DNA from 4 places in the Aliiglaciecola sp. genome. Region 2 is predicted to be linked to each of the others. Evidence: predicted binding sites of a transcription regulator. Region 2 holds the regulator's gene; each other region holds the start of a gene.
The links. The regulator sigma-54, encoded in region 2, starts transcription at its own class of promoters, with help from an activator protein. The targets are predictions, from matches to a motif close to GTTGGCACGNNNNTNGNNT.
Positions count from the first base shown of each region.

Region 1 (4,096 bases), on a different contig from region 2:
CGAATTCAGCTCGCGATTCTTTAAAACCAACAGTATTTACGTTTGCAATGTTATTTGCAGTGACATCTAGATCTTTTTGAGCAGCTGAAACACCGCTTAATGCTATGTTAAAAGACATCGTTTATTCTCTCCTAAACTAAAGGGCTAACATTTTTAATTAACCACCGATTTGAATGACATCACTCAAATTGACACTTGTTTCGCCATCCAAATTTAAAATGACACCTTGATTGTTACTCGCAAAGCTGACGCTATCCACATGTCTGTTGACTGCAGTGGGTAAAGTTATTGATTCCCCGTTTTGCGAACCTTGTGCATAAACAGCGTAATTGCCAGCTGGCAAATCATTGCCGTTTGCATCTTTACCATCCCATGTAAACTCAATATTTCCAGCTGACTGGGTACCCGCATCTATAGTTTTAATTAACTCACCGGATGCAGACTCAATGGTAATTTGTAAATCTTGAGTAGTTTGATCGGTTATCACCACGCCGGTCACCCCGGTACTGGTATCACTCAAATGTCCAACATTACCTTGCAATAAAACATCTTGACCTATAAGGCTTGATGCTTGCAGCGCTTGATTTGAAGACATGCTAGTAGCAAACTCAGTAAATTTTGTATTCAATGAATCTATGCCTTCAGAGATACTGAAGCTAGTCATTTGCGATACCATCTGATCATTGTCCACAGGTTTAGTGGGATCTTGATTCGCCAACTGCTCGGTAAGTAGAGAGAAAAAGTCTTCCTGACTTAACCTTTCATTACTGCCATCATCAATTGGCACGGTTTCTTCTTGTACATACAGGTTAGCGTCTAATCCTGTTGTTTTTGATATTTCCACGTTACTTTCCTCACTAAATCAGTGATTTATTGACCCTGACCAAGTTGCAACACACGTCTAAATATACGTTTGGTAGTGTCTGCCAACTGAACATTAGTTTCATACGATTTTGATGCTGACATCATGTCTGCCATTTCCTCAACCACATTCACATTTGGCTTGTAAATATAGCCATTGCTGTCTGCCATTGGGTGGCCTGGGCTGTATTCGATCTGTAGTGGCTTTTGACTTTCTACTATGCCAAGTACTTGCACACCTGAGCCTTGTGACTGTGCTTCTGTCGCTCGTTGCATCTCAGCTGCGAAAACTGGATGGCGAGCCTTGTAAGTTGCGTCATAACTACTGCTAACGCTATTTGCGTTGGCAATATTACTGGCAGTTGTATTTAACCGAACACTTTCGGCACTCATGCCAGTGCTAGCAATGTCCATAACCCTAAATAAACTCATCCGCTTTGCCCTCCAGCTAATGCTTTCTTCATACCTTTAATCTTGCCATTCAAAAATTGTATGCTTGCTTGATAACGCATACCGTTTTCCAAAAAAGCATTACGTTCAGCTTGTACTTCTACGGTATTACCGTCGCCGGTATCAGGCTGCAATGGAACTCGAAACTCAATACTTGCTTGAGACTGCATTGCCCCTTCGAAATGCTTTTCGTGAGTACGGGTCATATTTTGCTGCCGATCTTGATTGGCCGATTGCATGGCCTTTTGAAAATCAACGCCACGCGCTTTGTAACCAGGAGTATTAGCGTTTGCTAAGTTACCTGAAATTACTTCCATGGTATCGGTTCTAACCTGCATTGCTCGGCTATGAAACCCGGTTAATTTATCAAGACTAATTGCCATACTGTTCTCAACTTAAAACTCGCTTGAGAAAAATTTAGCAAGGGCTATGCCAAGACAATTATCTAGATTCGTAAGTGACGGGGAAGAAAAGTGTAAGGTGTTGTATTAAATGCTTTTTTTAATATAGAAGATACCTGGATTATTACGTTCCAAGCTAAACAGTTGGTTTAAACCTGCGATGGATTCTGATGCTCCGAGAAATAAAACTCCATCGTTTTGCAGGCAAGCGGCAATTTGTTGCAGTATTTTCCGCTTGTTGTCTAAGGAAAAATAAATAAGCACATTTCGACAGAAAACCACGTCAAAACGTCCCAAGGCAGAATAACTGTTTAACAGATTCTGAGGACGGAAATTCACCATAGAAACAATCTCTTTGCCCAATTGCATATGGTTATTGTCTACGGCCCTAAAAAACCTGTTTTTACGCTCTTCGGCTAACCCCCTGCTAATTGAAATACTATCAAACTTACCTGTTTTAGCTCTTTCGAGCATTTGGGTTGATATATCTGTAGCGACTATCTCCACTCCATATGGAAACGCCCTAGGGTGTTTCCTTTTGTATTCATGAATGCACATCGCTATGGAATAGGGCTCTTGTCCAGAAGAACAGGCAGCGCTCCAAATTCTTACTTTGCGGTTCGCATTAGCAAACTGGCTTAGTAATGTTTGACTTAGAATTTCAAAGGGGTACTTGTCACGAAACCATAAGGTTTCATTAGTGGTCATTGCGTCAACCACCTTTTCACGCATTTTGCTGGAATTGCTTTTATAAATGATATTAAGGAGTTCAGAAATGCTCGTTAGGTTTTCCTGACGAACTAATGAACCAAGGCGACTATAAACCAGATAGCCTTTTTGCTCATTTAATACAATACCGCACTGACGCTCTAAAAAATGAGCAAACTCTGAAAGTTCATGAGGCGTTAATTGATCTAATTTCAAATATTAACTTCCGTCGTATAGTAACGCTTTATTTGTTAAACCACTTTTGCACAGCAGAAGCTAATTCATCGGGGTGGAATTTAGCGATAAAATCATCTGCCCCCACCTTTTGCACCATTGCTTGATTAAAAACACCGCTTAAGGATGTATGCAAAACGACTTTAAGCTTACTCAGCTCTGGAGTGTGTTTGATCTCCGCTGTTAGGGTATAGCCATCCATTTCTGGCATCTCTATATCAGACACCAACACCCCTACTTTATCGGTAACATCGCCGGTTTCTGCTGCAATTTCTTTCAAACGATTAAGGGCTTCAAGTCCGTTTTTAGCCACTTCAATATTCAATCCCAACGCCGTAAGCGCTTTTTTAACTTGACTCCTCGCTACCGCGGAATCATCTGCGATAAAAATGATTTTATCATTTGCAGGAGAATCCGACATATTTAAATCGGCAGCTAAATCTTCACTCACTTCAGTTTTTAGAGGTGATATTTCATTAAGAATTTTTTCGACGTCAAGAATTTCAATGAGCTCATCATCAACTTCGGTTACAGCCGTCAAATAGCTGGCTTTTCCGGTACCTTGGGGAGGAGGCATAATAGCGTCCCAATTGGTATTAATAATACGCTCAACGGAGCCCACTAAAAACCCCTGCACAGAACGATTGTATTCGGCAATAATAATAAAGGCACTACTGATATTTTCTATTTTTTTACCACCGGTTGCCATGCTTAGATCAATCACTGATATTGTTTGACCTCGAACATGAGCCACGCCTCTAATAAGTGGGTTTTGTCTAGGTATTGACGTTAATTGCGGGCATTGCAGTACTTCACGAACTTTGAACACATTAATGCCAAATCGTTGTCTGCGGTTTAACCTGAATAACAATAACTCAAGCCGATTTTGACCAACTATTTGCGTTCGTTGATTAACTGAGTCAAGAATTCCCGACATATACCACCCCAATAAAATTTAAAATAGGCACAATTGTTGCGTTATCCCTATCAGAAAAAGCAAGTTTAACTAATAGTAGCGCCAAAACAGGTTTTTGTGACTGAATTTTGACGCTTATCTTTGTTTGCTTAATGAATTAATAAGCATAGACAAAACGGCGGCACCTGAACATGAAAATATCGACAAAACATACAACGACTAAATTACTTAGTGTTATTTTCATTGTTACTTCGGCTCTAGATAATGCATTTGCTGCACAGTCTAGTGATATTGATACGTCCAAACAACAACTAAGTCACGCAGTGGAAAACTACGTCAAAACTGAGTTGAAACAATATACACAAGTAAGTGATGATAATTTAACCATAAAAGCAATGCCTTTGGATGAACGAATCGTCATCCCTCACTGCCCTGTGCCATTCACCATTTCTGCAAGTAAAGAAGCCTTGGCGCAAAGTAATATAACAGTAAGAGCTAGTTGTGAAGAAACCAATTGGTATCTTTA
Region 1 covers NZ_JBDWYG010000033.1:216,575-220,670, reverse strand. Annotated here, with positions in the region: gene flgE (flagellar hook protein FlgE) at 1-118, opposite strand, end outside; gene ABJV04_RS08165 (flagellar hook assembly protein FlgD) at 158-844, opposite strand; gene flgC (flagellar basal body rod protein FlgC) at 871-1,293, opposite strand; gene flgB (flagellar basal body rod protein FlgB) at 1,290-1,694, opposite strand; gene ABJV04_RS08150 (protein-glutamate O-methyltransferase CheR) at 1,800-2,636, opposite strand; gene ABJV04_RS08145 (chemotaxis protein CheV) at 2,665-3,591, opposite strand; gene flgA (flagellar basal body P-ring formation chaperone FlgA) at 3,762-4,096, shown strand, end outside.
Region 1: the regulator sigma-54 is predicted to act here: its motif matches at 1,730-1,748, upstream of flgB (flagellar basal body rod protein FlgB).

Region 2 (4,096 bases):
AGATCAGCGCTGCGGCTAATGAAATAAAATACGAAGTTTCCAATCGAACATTAACACTAAATGGCTCAGCTGAATTGAATCAGGATAGCAGCCTTGTTAAAGGTGAATCCATCCAATTCAATATGGAATTGGAACAATTAATAGCTGAAAGCAACAGTAATGCAGAGGGCGGAGTAACCGCTATTTTTCAACCTGAGAGTATCCGTAAACGTCAGGAAGAAGATGCAGACGAAAAATCGAATGATATAGAACATCAAGGCACTGACAAGCAGCAGGACGAGCAACCTTAATGGCAACGTTAAAAGCGACTAACCTAGCTAAATCATACAAATCTCGACAAGTAGTTCGAGATGTTAGTTTAGAAGTGTCTACAGGGCAGATTGTTGGTTTGTTGGGCCCCAATGGTGCAGGCAAAACAACGACTTTTTATATGATTGTAGGGCTTGTACCTTTAGATAAGGGCGATATTTATATTGATCAAACAGCATTAACTTTACAGCCTATGCACATTCGAGCTAGAAAAGGAATTGGGTATCTTCCTCAAGAATCGTCTATATTTCGTAAACTAACTGTTTACCAAAATATCATGGCAATTCTACAAACCCGAAAAGAATTGAGCTCAGATCAACGAGAAGAACAAGCAGATGCATTACTCGACGAGTTTAATATAAATCATATCCGTAATAGCCTAGGAATGAGTTTATCTGGCGGAGAACGCAGAAGAGTCGAAATAGCACGGGCCTTGGCCGCCGCACCCGAATTTATTTTATTAGATGAACCTTTTGCAGGTGTCGATCCAATTTCTGTAAATGATATAAAAAAAATAATTCAACACCTGCGCGATAGAGGTATTGGAGTATTAATAACTGACCATAATGTACGTGAAACCCTAGACGTGTGTGAAAAAGCGTATATTGTGAGTCATGGTGAATTGATAGCTTCTGGAACTGCAGAAGAAGTTTTAAATAATCAACAAGTCAGAGATGTATACCTTGGCGAGCAATTCAAGCTATAGTACAGGTATGTTGTTTTTAACCAAAGCTTTGTGGCTAAACAAGTAAGAATATAAAAACTAAATGAAACCCTCGTTACAATTAAAATTCAGCCAGCAACTAACAATGACGCCTCAATTGCAACAGGCTATCCGTCTATTGCAGTTGTCAACGCTGGATTTACAACAGGAAATACAAGAAGCTTTAGAATCCAACCCGCTTTTAGAAGTAGAGGATGGTTCGGACATCCCCACAGGAGATTCCGCATTAGCAGATAGTAATGATAAATTCACGGAAGAAACCGTATCCGCCAGTTCTGACTCAATGGATACAAACGAGGCATTAGAAAAAGCAGATATTCCGGACGAATTACCCATAGATAGCACTTGGGATGAATATATCAGTGCATCTTCAGCACCCGCATCAATTAGTGGTGGCAGCGGTGGTGATGATGATCAAATTTTCCAAGGTGAAACCAGCGAAAATATACAAGATCATTTGTTATGGCAAATGCGCTTAACCCCCTTTTCCGAAGTAGATACCGCTATTGCCATTGCCATCATCGACTCAATCGATGAATCTGGATATTTAACCATTAGTACTGAAGAAGTGCTCGCGAGTCTCGATCACGAAGAGGTTGAACTGGATGAAGTTGAGTGTGTTCTAAAACGCATTCAAATGTTCGATCCTATCGGTTCTGGCTCTCGAAATCCTCAAGAGTGTTTGATGGTACAAATGAATCAATTTGCCCCAGATACACCTTGGTTAAATGAAGCTAAATTATTAATTAGTGAATATGCAGACCTTTTAGGTAGCAAAGATTACCGCACGTTAATGCGCAAAACTCGTTTAAAAGAAGACGAATTACGCGAAGCAATGCGTTTGTTGCAAACATTAAACCCTCGCCCAGGCAGCGCCCTAATAATTGGTGAATCCGAATACGTGATTCCTGATGTTTCTGTAATGAAAAAGAATGGCCGCTGGCAAGTAGAGTTAAATCCCGACAGTTTGCCTAAGCTAAATGTTAATCAGCAATATGCAGCTATGAGCCGCAATGCTAAAAATACCAGCGACAGTCAGTTCATTCGTTCACATATGCAAGAAGCCAAGTGGTTTATTAAAAGCCTTGAAAGCCGAAACGATACATTGCTCAAAGTAGCCAATTGTATTGTTCAGCAACAAGTCGGATTTTTCGAGCATGGTCCGGAAATGATGAAACCAATGGTGTTAAATGATGTCGCAGAAATGGTGGATATGCATGAATCAACTATTTCCCGTGTTACTACACAAAAATATATGCATACACCAAGAGGAATTTACGAACTGAAGTACTTTTTCTCCAGCCATGTTGCCACAGACTCTGGCGGAGAGTGTTCTTCAACGGCAATTCGCGCACTAATTAAAAAACTTGTCGCTGCAGAGCTTCCAACTAAGCCACTTAGCGATAGTAAGATTGCTGATCTATTGGCTGACCAAGGTATACAGGTTGCCCGTAGAACAATAGCAAAATACCGGGAGTCTTTATCGATCCCACCGTCTAACCAACGCAAGAGCCTGCTGTAGGCTCGTTAACAGAAGGAATACGCTAATATGCAAATTAACCTTACTGGCCATCATGTAGAAATTACAGATTCATTGCGAGATTATGTAGACACTAAATTTACAAAGTTAGAAAGGCATTTTGATCACATCAACAATGTCCATGTCATTCTCAATGTCGAAAAGCTTAATCAAAAAGCTGAAGCGACAGTTCATCTTAGCGGAGGCGAAGTTTTTGCAACCTCAGAACATAACGATATGTACGCAGCCATTGACGGATTAATAGATAAGCTTGATCGACAGGTGATCAAGCACAAGGAAAAGATTAAACGTCATTAACATATATTAGATTATTTAATGGAAATTAAAGACATCCTTTCCTCTGACTGCACAAGTTGTGCAGTTCAGGGGACAAGCAAAAAACGAATTCTTGAAACTATCAGCCTAATAGCGGCAGAAAAGATTGACGGTATTGATCAAACTACCATTTTGAATAGTTTAGTCAGTCGCGAAAAAATGGGTAGTACAGGAATCGGCAATGGTATTGCGCTGCCCCACGGTAGATTAGCTGGGTTAAAAGACGTAGTCGCAATATTAATTACCAGTGATCCGTCCATCAATTTTGACGCAGTCGATAATTGTCCAGTAGATATATTTTTCGCTATTTTAGTACCAGAAGATAAAGCCGCTGGACACCTGCAAACCTTAGCCACTATAGCCACAAAGTTAAGTGACAAAGAGGTTCTTAAACGCATTCGCTGTGCTGAAGACAACGGACAGTTATACGAGGCGATTGTTGCATGAAGCTGATTATTATAAGTGGTCGTTCCGGTTCAGGAAAATCAATTGCACTGCGCTCATTAGAAGATTTAGGCTATTATTGTGTTGATAATATCCCCGTTAACCTTCTGCCTACCCTTACTCATACAGTTATGGATGAGTATGACCAAGTTGCGGTAAGTATTGATGTAAGAAATCTTCCCAAAGTGTCTGGTGAATTGGTGGAAATCCTCGATTACCTGCCTGCCAACTGGGATATGACCATTGTTTATTTAGATGCCAGTGATGACATGCTAATTAAGCGCTTCAGCGAAACTCGTCGATTACACCCGTTATCACGTCAAAACAAATCGCTTTCCGATGCCATTCAGGCTGAAGGTCAACTTTTAGCTCCGATAGCAGAACGTGCTGATTTATATTTAGATACTGACAAGCTTTCGGTTCATCAATTAGCAGAGTTAGTTCGTGAGCGCATCCTAGGAAAGAAAAGCTCAAGACTGGTTTTAGTATTTGAATCTTTTGGATTTAAATATGGCATACCTAAAGATGCTGACTATGTTTTTGATGCGCGATTTTTGCCTAACCCTCACTGGGAGCCGGACTTAAAACACCTAAGTGGATTAGATTCACCAGTTGAAATATTTTTAGGTTCACAACCCATAGTGACTAAATTTATTTGGCAAATTCAAAACCTTATATCAACTTGGCTTCCCCATCTAGAAAGAAATAACCGAAGTTACGTAACAGTTGCAATTGGCTGTACCGGTGGACAACATCGCTCAGTT
Region 2 covers NZ_JBDWYG010000037.1:53,014-57,109, forward strand. Annotated here, with positions in the region: gene lptA (lipopolysaccharide transport periplasmic protein LptA) at 1-290, shown strand, start outside; gene lptB (LPS export ABC transporter ATP-binding protein) at 290-1,015, shown strand; gene ABJV04_RS08855 (RNA polymerase factor sigma-54) at 1,077-2,555, shown strand; gene hpf (ribosome hibernation promoting factor) at 2,583-2,870, shown strand; gene ABJV04_RS08865 (PTS sugar transporter subunit IIA) at 2,889-3,335, shown strand; gene rapZ (RNase adapter RapZ) at 3,332-4,096, shown strand, end outside.

Region 3 (4,096 bases), on a different contig from region 2:
CTTTACTGCTAAAAGCGGGAATTAAAGGAAATTGAAAGATTACCAAATCAAAAGCATTGGATAGACTTGCGGGAAAACAGTCTTTATCGCAAATATCCAATCCATGAAAAACCTTCACACCATTGGCATTTAAGCTGGCCATTTGATTTTGATTATATTTAGCGGCTAAAGTGTCTCTGTCGTCTAACACAGACGCAGTCAACTGTGTCACCGCTAAATCCTTAAAAATAGACCAGGAAAACGATAAATCCCCATCGCCAACGGTCAGTACTCGCCAATCTTTGTGTAAATACATTATTTAGTGTTAAAGGTTCCAGTGATATAAAGTCTACTTACGTTTGCTCCAGATACAAAAACGGTTTCAAAAGAAACCGTTTTTGTATCTGGAGCAGTGTAAACAAGCAAATAAAAGCTTAAATTGCCATGACTATGGAGATCCGCTTATTATTGCACAGGTATAATCCGTAATTCCACTCGGCGATTTTGTTGACGACCACTAGCCGTGTCGTTAGTAGCAATGGGTTGAGACTCACCAAAACCTAATGTCTGTAAACGACTGGTAGCCACACCATTTGATTCTAAGTAAGCGGCAACGCTATTAGCTCGTTGTATCGATAATTGTTGATTGTAGGCGGCATCGCCCACTGAGTCAGTGTGACCTTCAACACTCAAACGGGTTTTTTCGTAACGGTTGATGACTTTAGCAACGTCATTCAATACCGGGTAAAAATCAGTCACTATAGAGGCCTTGCCAGTTTGAAAGGTTATATTCCCTGGGATCGCTAAACGGATACTGTCACCTTCTCGATACACTTCAACTCCGCTTTGTGCCAACTCATCACGGAACTCTTCTTCCTGATTATCCATGTAATTACCAATTGCACCACCAGCCAATGCGCCAAGGGCAGCTCCCCATACGTAACGACTTTTGTCATTATCGCCAGTGCCTTTCCCGGCTAGCGCGCCTAACACAGCACCTATTCCTGCGCCCTTCTGAGCATTATTTGCGTTGGACGCACACCCAGTGATAATCAAACTTGAAAAGGTTATTGCTAAAAGTGTCTTTTTCATTCTTTTCTCCAGTGGTGAAAATACTAAATAATTTTTCAACTTAAATGCCAATTTTTTACATTGAGATTGTCGAGATTAATGTTCTGTTTAAATAGGGTTCTTTAAGTAAAGTGAATAAGCAGAATCTATACCAAGGTCATTATAAATTGATTTATTTTATAAATATTGATGTATATCAGATAATTAAAATTTTAACCGGAAAAAGCTGAAGCTTGCCTGAACAGATTTGAAATTATGACTGAGTACTTGTTACAGTTTGATTTGAAATTATAGGAGAAGCGTTATAATGAAAAAGCCCAATAAATAGTTTTATCGGGCTTGAGTTATTTGACTTAGGTTATTAGTAGATAACTACTTACGATTACGACGCAATAATCCTAAACTCAATAGACCTGTACCAAATAAAAATAAAGTAGCAGGAGCTGGGACTGCAGTTGGATCTCCAGGGTTAGTGGCTGAACGGCCAAAATACAGATCATCAAACCCTAAAATATCATTGGTTGCATTAAAGGTAACACTTGAAATTAGTTGACCAAAATCTACAAAGCCCAGAAACGCACCACCACCTTCAATTGCTGAAGGCATATCAATAATTTGTTGGACTAAAGAGCCATCAACATATTCTATTGTCTGTTGAGGTACTAAGTCGGTTTGTAGACCATTTACATAAAATCCAAATGCATCTACCGGATCGGTAAAAGTGAAGGATACTGAGCCAGCGTTAACATTGCGCCAGAACGAACCACCAACTGTGGTATTAAAACCGCATACAGCACCACAACTAGAGCTCACTGTTGAACCGCCGGTTATGGTTAAATTTGCAGGAATAGCAGATTCAAAGTCAAAGACATCTATAGCGCCGGTAACATCAAAAAAATCAGACGCCGCCGCTTGTGCATTAATCATTTCTCCAAAAGAAGAAACCGCATCATCTGCACCTATATATGTTATAGGAGCAGAAAAAGCCCCAAAACTCGTAGTTAAAGCACCAACTAGTGCTAAACTTCTTATCTTTTTCAACATGGAATGTTCCTTAAAAAGCATATTTTAAAAAGTAGCACTAGATACTTCACAGCTACGCCAGAAAATTTAAAGCATTTAACAAGCCAAATTTAAAACATTTATTTTACAATAGGTTACATCACGAGTTGTATAAAAAACATACTAACTGTTAAGTATTCTGACACCTGGCGAGTGAATTTTTTCCCTGCGCACAACTTTATTACTGCCATAAAAAAACCCGCTTTCGCGGGTTTTCACAAGTTAACAATAACGCATTAATTAAAATCTTAGTTAAGCTTTTCTCTGATACGTGCAGATTTACCTGAACGCTCACGAAGATAATAAAGCTTAGCTCGACGTACCGCACCACGACGTTTAACTTCAATAGAAGAAACTGCAGGGCTGTGTGTTTGAAAAACACGTTCAACGCCTTCGCCGTTAGAGATCTTACGTACAGTGAATGCAGAGTGTAGGCCACGGTTACGCTTAGCGATTACAACGCCTTCGTAAGCCTGAAGACGCTCTTTGTCGCCTTCTTTAACTCGTACTTTAACAACAACTGTGTCACCCGGCCCGAAGGACGGAAGATCAGTTTTTAACTGTTCTTGTTCAATTTTCTTGATGATATCTTGATTGATTTTGCTCATCATATCCTCTCATCCTAGATTAACTGTCATCTTGCTGCGAAAACGATTTTTGGAATGCTTCCAATAAACGTTTTTGCTCCTCAGTCAGAGCTAGGTCATTTAACAATTCAGGGCGTCGTAGCCAGGTTCTACCTAGCGACTGTTGTAACCGCCACTGCCTGATTTTTTGGTGATTTCCACTTAACAACACTTCAGGAACGTTACGACCATCTAAACTCTCTGGTCGAGTGTAATGAGGACAATCTAATAAACCATCAGTGAACGAATCTTGTTCTGCTGATTGTTCATGCCCTAACACACCCGGCACAAAGCGCGAAATCGCGTCCATTAGCACCATCGCAGGAAGCTCTCCACCGCTTAACACATAATCACCAATCGACCATTCTTCGTCGACTTGTGACTGTATGACTCGCTCGTCGATACCTTCATAACGACCGGCGACAAATATCAGGCTGTCATTTTCAGACAATGCCTTCACACCGGCTTGGTCTAACTTCTTTCCCTGAGGTGAAAGGTAAATCACCTTAGTTGGTTTACCCGCTGCTTTCTTGGCAGCGTGTATTGCGTCTGTTAATGGCTGAACCATCATCAGCATTCCTGGGCCACCACCATAAGGGCGGTCATCAACAGTACGATGCTTGTCTTGAGTAAAATCCCTTGGATTAAAAAAATCTACTCGCAACAATCGGTTTTTCACCGCTCGTCCTGTTACTCCTTGCTGTGTAAAGCTGTTAAACATTTCTGGAAACAGACTCACCACACCAAACCAACGAAGTTCGCAAGAGTTATCCCCTTGCTCTGTCATTAGTGGGTTCATTTAAAACCCGGGATCCCAATCAACCTTGATTGTTTTCGCCTGCATATCAACCACTTTAATAACCTGCTCCCGCAGGAATGGCAACATGCGTTCTTTTTGACCAAAAGCATCATTCGAATTGGCTTTTACTAACATGACATCGTTAGCACCGGTTTCGAACAGTTCTTTCACTACACCCAAATCATAACCATTTTCGGTTATCACTTGCATGCCGACTAGGTCCCGCCAGTAATAGTCATCATCGGCCAGTTCAGGTAGCTGTTCAGCTTTAATGAAAATCTCTAGGTTTTTGATACTTTCAGCATCATCCCGAGATTCCACCCCAACCAGTTTCGCGACAACGCCTTTATTGTGCGTTCGCCAGAGGTCAACGATATATTCTTTTTTACCATCGCCCAAAAGCCATGGTGAATACTCAAATACACCTTGTGTTTCATCAGTATAGGTAGTGATTTTAACCCAACCTTTCACACCATAAGGTGCCCCGATTTTGCCAATCACTATTGTGTCAGACGCTAGACTCATCTATACCTCAATTTTTGTAGTACTTAAGCAGCTA
Region 3 covers NZ_JBDWYG010000068.1:11,527-15,622, reverse strand. Annotated here, with positions in the region: gene ABJV04_RS18410 (class I SAM-dependent methyltransferase) at 1-295, opposite strand, end outside; gene ABJV04_RS18405 (OmpA family protein) at 445-1,071, opposite strand; gene ABJV04_RS18400 (PEP-CTERM sorting domain-containing protein) at 1,423-2,094, opposite strand; gene rplS (50S ribosomal protein L19) at 2,361-2,720, opposite strand; gene trmD (tRNA (guanosine(37)-N1)-methyltransferase TrmD) at 2,740-3,537, opposite strand; gene rimM (ribosome maturation factor RimM) at 3,538-4,062, opposite strand; gene rpsP (30S ribosomal protein S16) at 4,086-4,096, opposite strand, start outside.
Region 3: the regulator sigma-54 is predicted to act here: its motif matches at 2,164-2,182, upstream of ABJV04_RS18400 (PEP-CTERM sorting domain-containing protein).

Region 4 (4,096 bases), on a different contig from region 2:
TAATAGCCAAACCCATTTTGATGCCCTGATTTGAATCTAAGCTCATGGAATAAATTAGCACCAGACAGTATGAAAATATTGATATAAAGGTTCCCAAGACCACTTGAGTCCCTCTGTCGTCCATAAAATTACGAATTAAGCGCGGACCGAATTGAGATGAAGCTAAGGTTAAGGTAACAATTGTTATAGAAAAGGCGATACTGGTAACCGTTATCATTGAAGCGGCGATGGTGTTGAGTAAGGAAAGCAAGGTGCTTTGCTCGGTTTCGTATAAAAAGGGAAGCCAATCTAACTTTCCCCAGGCTTGAGCATGATCAATCCAGACCATTAACCAAGCTGAAAAAATGGAAGTAATAACCATTAATAGTGGAACGAACCAGAAACTAGTTTTTATTGAATCAAAAAGCTTGTCTAGACTGGCTAGGTTTTTCATTAATAGTTCCTTTTATCAAACCAATTCCACTGTATTGTGAAAGCGTCAGCCTTGCCTTTAAGCTGCAAGGAAGGCTTATACGTCAGTTTATTTTTTCGATTTTTTCTTGGCAAAAAGCAGCATACTAATGACTAGTATAATCATAAATAAGCCAAAAGAAGCTAAGAACGTATAAATTGGGCTTCCACCAGCAAGTCCCGTTGATGTTACAAAAAAACCAACACTAACTACTAAAGCGATAATTATTAATTTAAAGTCCATAAGTCACCTCGTTTAAAGTACAAAAGGGCTCTAAGAGCCCTTTTAGTTTGCTTGGATGTTATTAATCTTGAGTAGATTAACAGTCTTGATCTTCAGCTTTTACGCCTTCTTTCACATCTTCACAAGCATCCTCAAGGGCGTTACCTGCATCGGTAACCATTTCATCAACACTTTCGCCAGCGTCCTCTGCAGGACCTTGCTCACATGCAGCTAGTGCAAATACTGAACCAGCAACTAATAGTATTTGAAGGGTATGTTTAAAATTTTTCATGTGTTTCTCCGTTACTTTAATATTGTTTTAAATCTAAATAAGTGGTGTTAGCAAAGTTCGCTAGACTTTCGGACCTTTGCCACGTAGTGCATTCGCTATTAGTGAAATCACAAGTAAAACTACGAATACAAAAAAGATAATTTTCGCGATTCCGGCTGCGGTACCAGCTATTCCACCAAAACCAAATACAGCTGCGATAATTGCTATAACTAAAAATGTTAGTGCCCAGCTCAACATAATATTCTCCTTTTGTTTGTGTTCGATATTTGTAATGCGTTTTACATGCCAACTAAAAATAAAAACATAAGATACTGATATATATAGACATAATACAATTCCGGATGATTTGAGTTAAATCGCCTTCGGGGTTTATTTGCAAAAAGTACACTAGCGATAGAAACTTTTTCACATTTGTTATGTGATGAATCTGTACTTAGTTGGGTTTGACTAAAATTAGTAAAGAGGAATGTCTGATAAAGCTAAAGTTTAGAAAAGAGGTGAGTAGATATAAGCCAAGCACAATTAACGTTAACTATGCTTGGCCACGCATTTTTGTTATTCGATGTCTGTAATGTTCACTATAGGATAGTAAGCTAGGTGGGACATTAACAAAAAGTTATCTCGCCAGTATTTGTGCTGCTTGTTTGGCAAAATAAGTTAATATACCGTTTGCTCCTGCCCGTTTAAATGCCAGTAAGGATTCCATGATAACCGCTTCTTCATTTAGCCAACCGTTATCAAATGCCGCTTTATGCATGGCATACTCACCACTGACTTGATAGGCAAAAGTAGGGACTTGAAAGGTATCTTTACAGCGTCGTACGATATCTAAGTAAGGCATACCAGGTTTAACCATAACCATATCCGCACCTTCTTTTAGATCAAGGCCAATTTCATGTAAAGCTTCGTCAGAGTTGGCGGGATCCATTTGGTAACTATGCTTATTTCCGCCCTTTATGTTACCGGCAGAACCGACAGCATCACGAAACGGGCCATAGTAATTAGAAGCGTATTTTGCTGAATAAGCCATGATGCAGGTATTGATGTAGCCATGCTCTTCTAACGCTTGACGAATGATACCAATACGTCCATCCATCATATCAGAAGGAGCAACTATATCTGCGCCTGCTTCAGCGTGGGATAACGCTTGTTTAACCAATACTTCACAGGTTTCATCATTTAATACATACCCAGTTTCATCGAGTAAGCCGTCTTGCCCATGGGAAGTAAATGGGTCAAGTGCCACATCCGTCAACACTGCAATATCTGGCGCATTCTGCTTAATTGCTCTAACCGCTCGCTGCGCTAAGCCTTGTGGATTAAATGCTTCACTCGCACATTCCGTCTTTATTTCCAGGGGCGTTACCGGAAAAATAGCAATGGCTGGTATGCCAAGCTCGACTAGCTCTTTGGCTTCCTCTACCAATAAGTCTATTGATAAACGCTCAACACCAGGCATAGATGGAACAGGCACTCGTTGTTGTGTTCCCTCGACAACAAACATAGGGTAAATGAGATCCTTCACTGATAAGGTATTCTCTGCCATCATCTCACGGGTAAATTCGTGTCTGCGCATTCTTCTCATACGATTAGCAGGAAACTTTTGTTCGAACATAAAAACCTCTACCTCTTTAATTTTTCAACTTTGCAAATTTCAAACGATATCACGGGGATGTAGATGTATACTTCTGACCCTATTTCGGCCATCACGTTTGGCTTGATACAAGGCTTTATCCGCACTTTCTAGTAGACTTTTTTCATCATCTACTCCGCTTACAACAGTAGAAGCAACACCAACACTAATAGTCACTTTAAGTTGTAGACCATCAACTTCAGTGACCGTATTTTCAATGATTTCTCTGAGCTTCTCACCTAAAGATCTAGCGCCATCGAAATCTGTATTGGGCAAAATAAGAGCAAACTCTTCGCCACCGTAACGACAAGCATCATCGGTGGTACGTTTTAAGTTCTGTTTCAGCACTTTTGCCACATGTTTAATGACCTCATCACCAGCAACGTGCCCATAAGTATCATTAACATTCTTAAAATGATCGATGTCTAACATAATCAACGATAAATCTGAGCGTTCACGTCGGCATCGACGAGCTTCGGCCTGGAATTTTTTATCAAAATGTTTGCGATTGCGGATCCCTGTAAGACTATCGGTTCGTGTTTGCTGCTCTAATTCATTATTTGTTTCGGATAATTCTCGTAAAGCAATTTCCAACTCAAGTGTTCGCTCTTGCACGCTGTATTCTAAACTCTCTTGTGCTTCTTCTTTTAACTTGAGGGCTTTTTCTTGGGCTTCTCTAGCCATTCGCTCTTCAAGTAAAGCAAGCTCTTGATTTTGATACTGCTCGTCGCGTTGAATGGTATATGAGATGACTAAAACAAAGGCCAACATAAAAGTTTCAATAGCCGCGCCTAGCATCACAAAATATTGTGCGGGTATATTGATATCGAGTAAATTCGAACTTTCTAGTCCAGCTAAAAAGCCCGCCACAATTAAAACAGACCATGCGAGTAGATATAAACGAGCAAGTTTGACACCACGCCACATTAGCAATAAAGACACAATAAAAACCAAGAGGGATGAAAAACACAAGGCCACGAGGAAATACATTATGTAGTAGTAATAGGGGACAATCAGACTGGCAAGTACCGATAAGGATATCCACCAAATGGCGTATTTTAATAATCTGTCTAGATTTTGACTATGTTTATACACTTCAAGTAATTGTCGGGTACAAACGCAAGCAAACAAAATAGTCAGAGTAGCGAAAATACCTACACTGCGGCTTTGTAACCATACCCAATCAGGCCAAAGGTATTTAAATCCAACACCATGCATAGTCGCTAAGGTTAAAGCCACAGACACCACATAAAAACTATAACTTAGGAAGCTTGGGTTTCTGGTGGAAACGTAGAAGAATAAATTACTAAGGGCCATTGCAACCATAAAGCCAAAAAATAGGCCTAAAAGTAAATTTTGCTCACCAGAATAAATTAAATATTGTTTTTCATCCCACACTCGCAAGGGTACTTTCAGTGTGCCAGTGGTTTCGACTTTAACAATTACTGATATTCTTTGCTCTGATTCGGGAACTGGGAAGAGTAACTTTTCACTTTCT
Region 4 covers NZ_JBDWYG010000038.1:51,215-55,310, reverse strand. Annotated here, with positions in the region: gene ABJV04_RS09405 (DUF2254 domain-containing protein) at 1-433, opposite strand, end outside; gene ABJV04_RS09400 (hypothetical protein) at 521-694, opposite strand; gene ABJV04_RS09395 (hypothetical protein) at 771-965, opposite strand; gene ABJV04_RS09390 (DUF1328 domain-containing protein) at 1,026-1,202, opposite strand; gene hemB (porphobilinogen synthase) at 1,582-2,580, opposite strand; gene ABJV04_RS09380 (diguanylate cyclase) at 2,620-4,096, opposite strand, start outside.
Region 4: the regulator sigma-54 is predicted to act here: its motif matches at 1,237-1,255, upstream of ABJV04_RS09390 (DUF1328 domain-containing protein).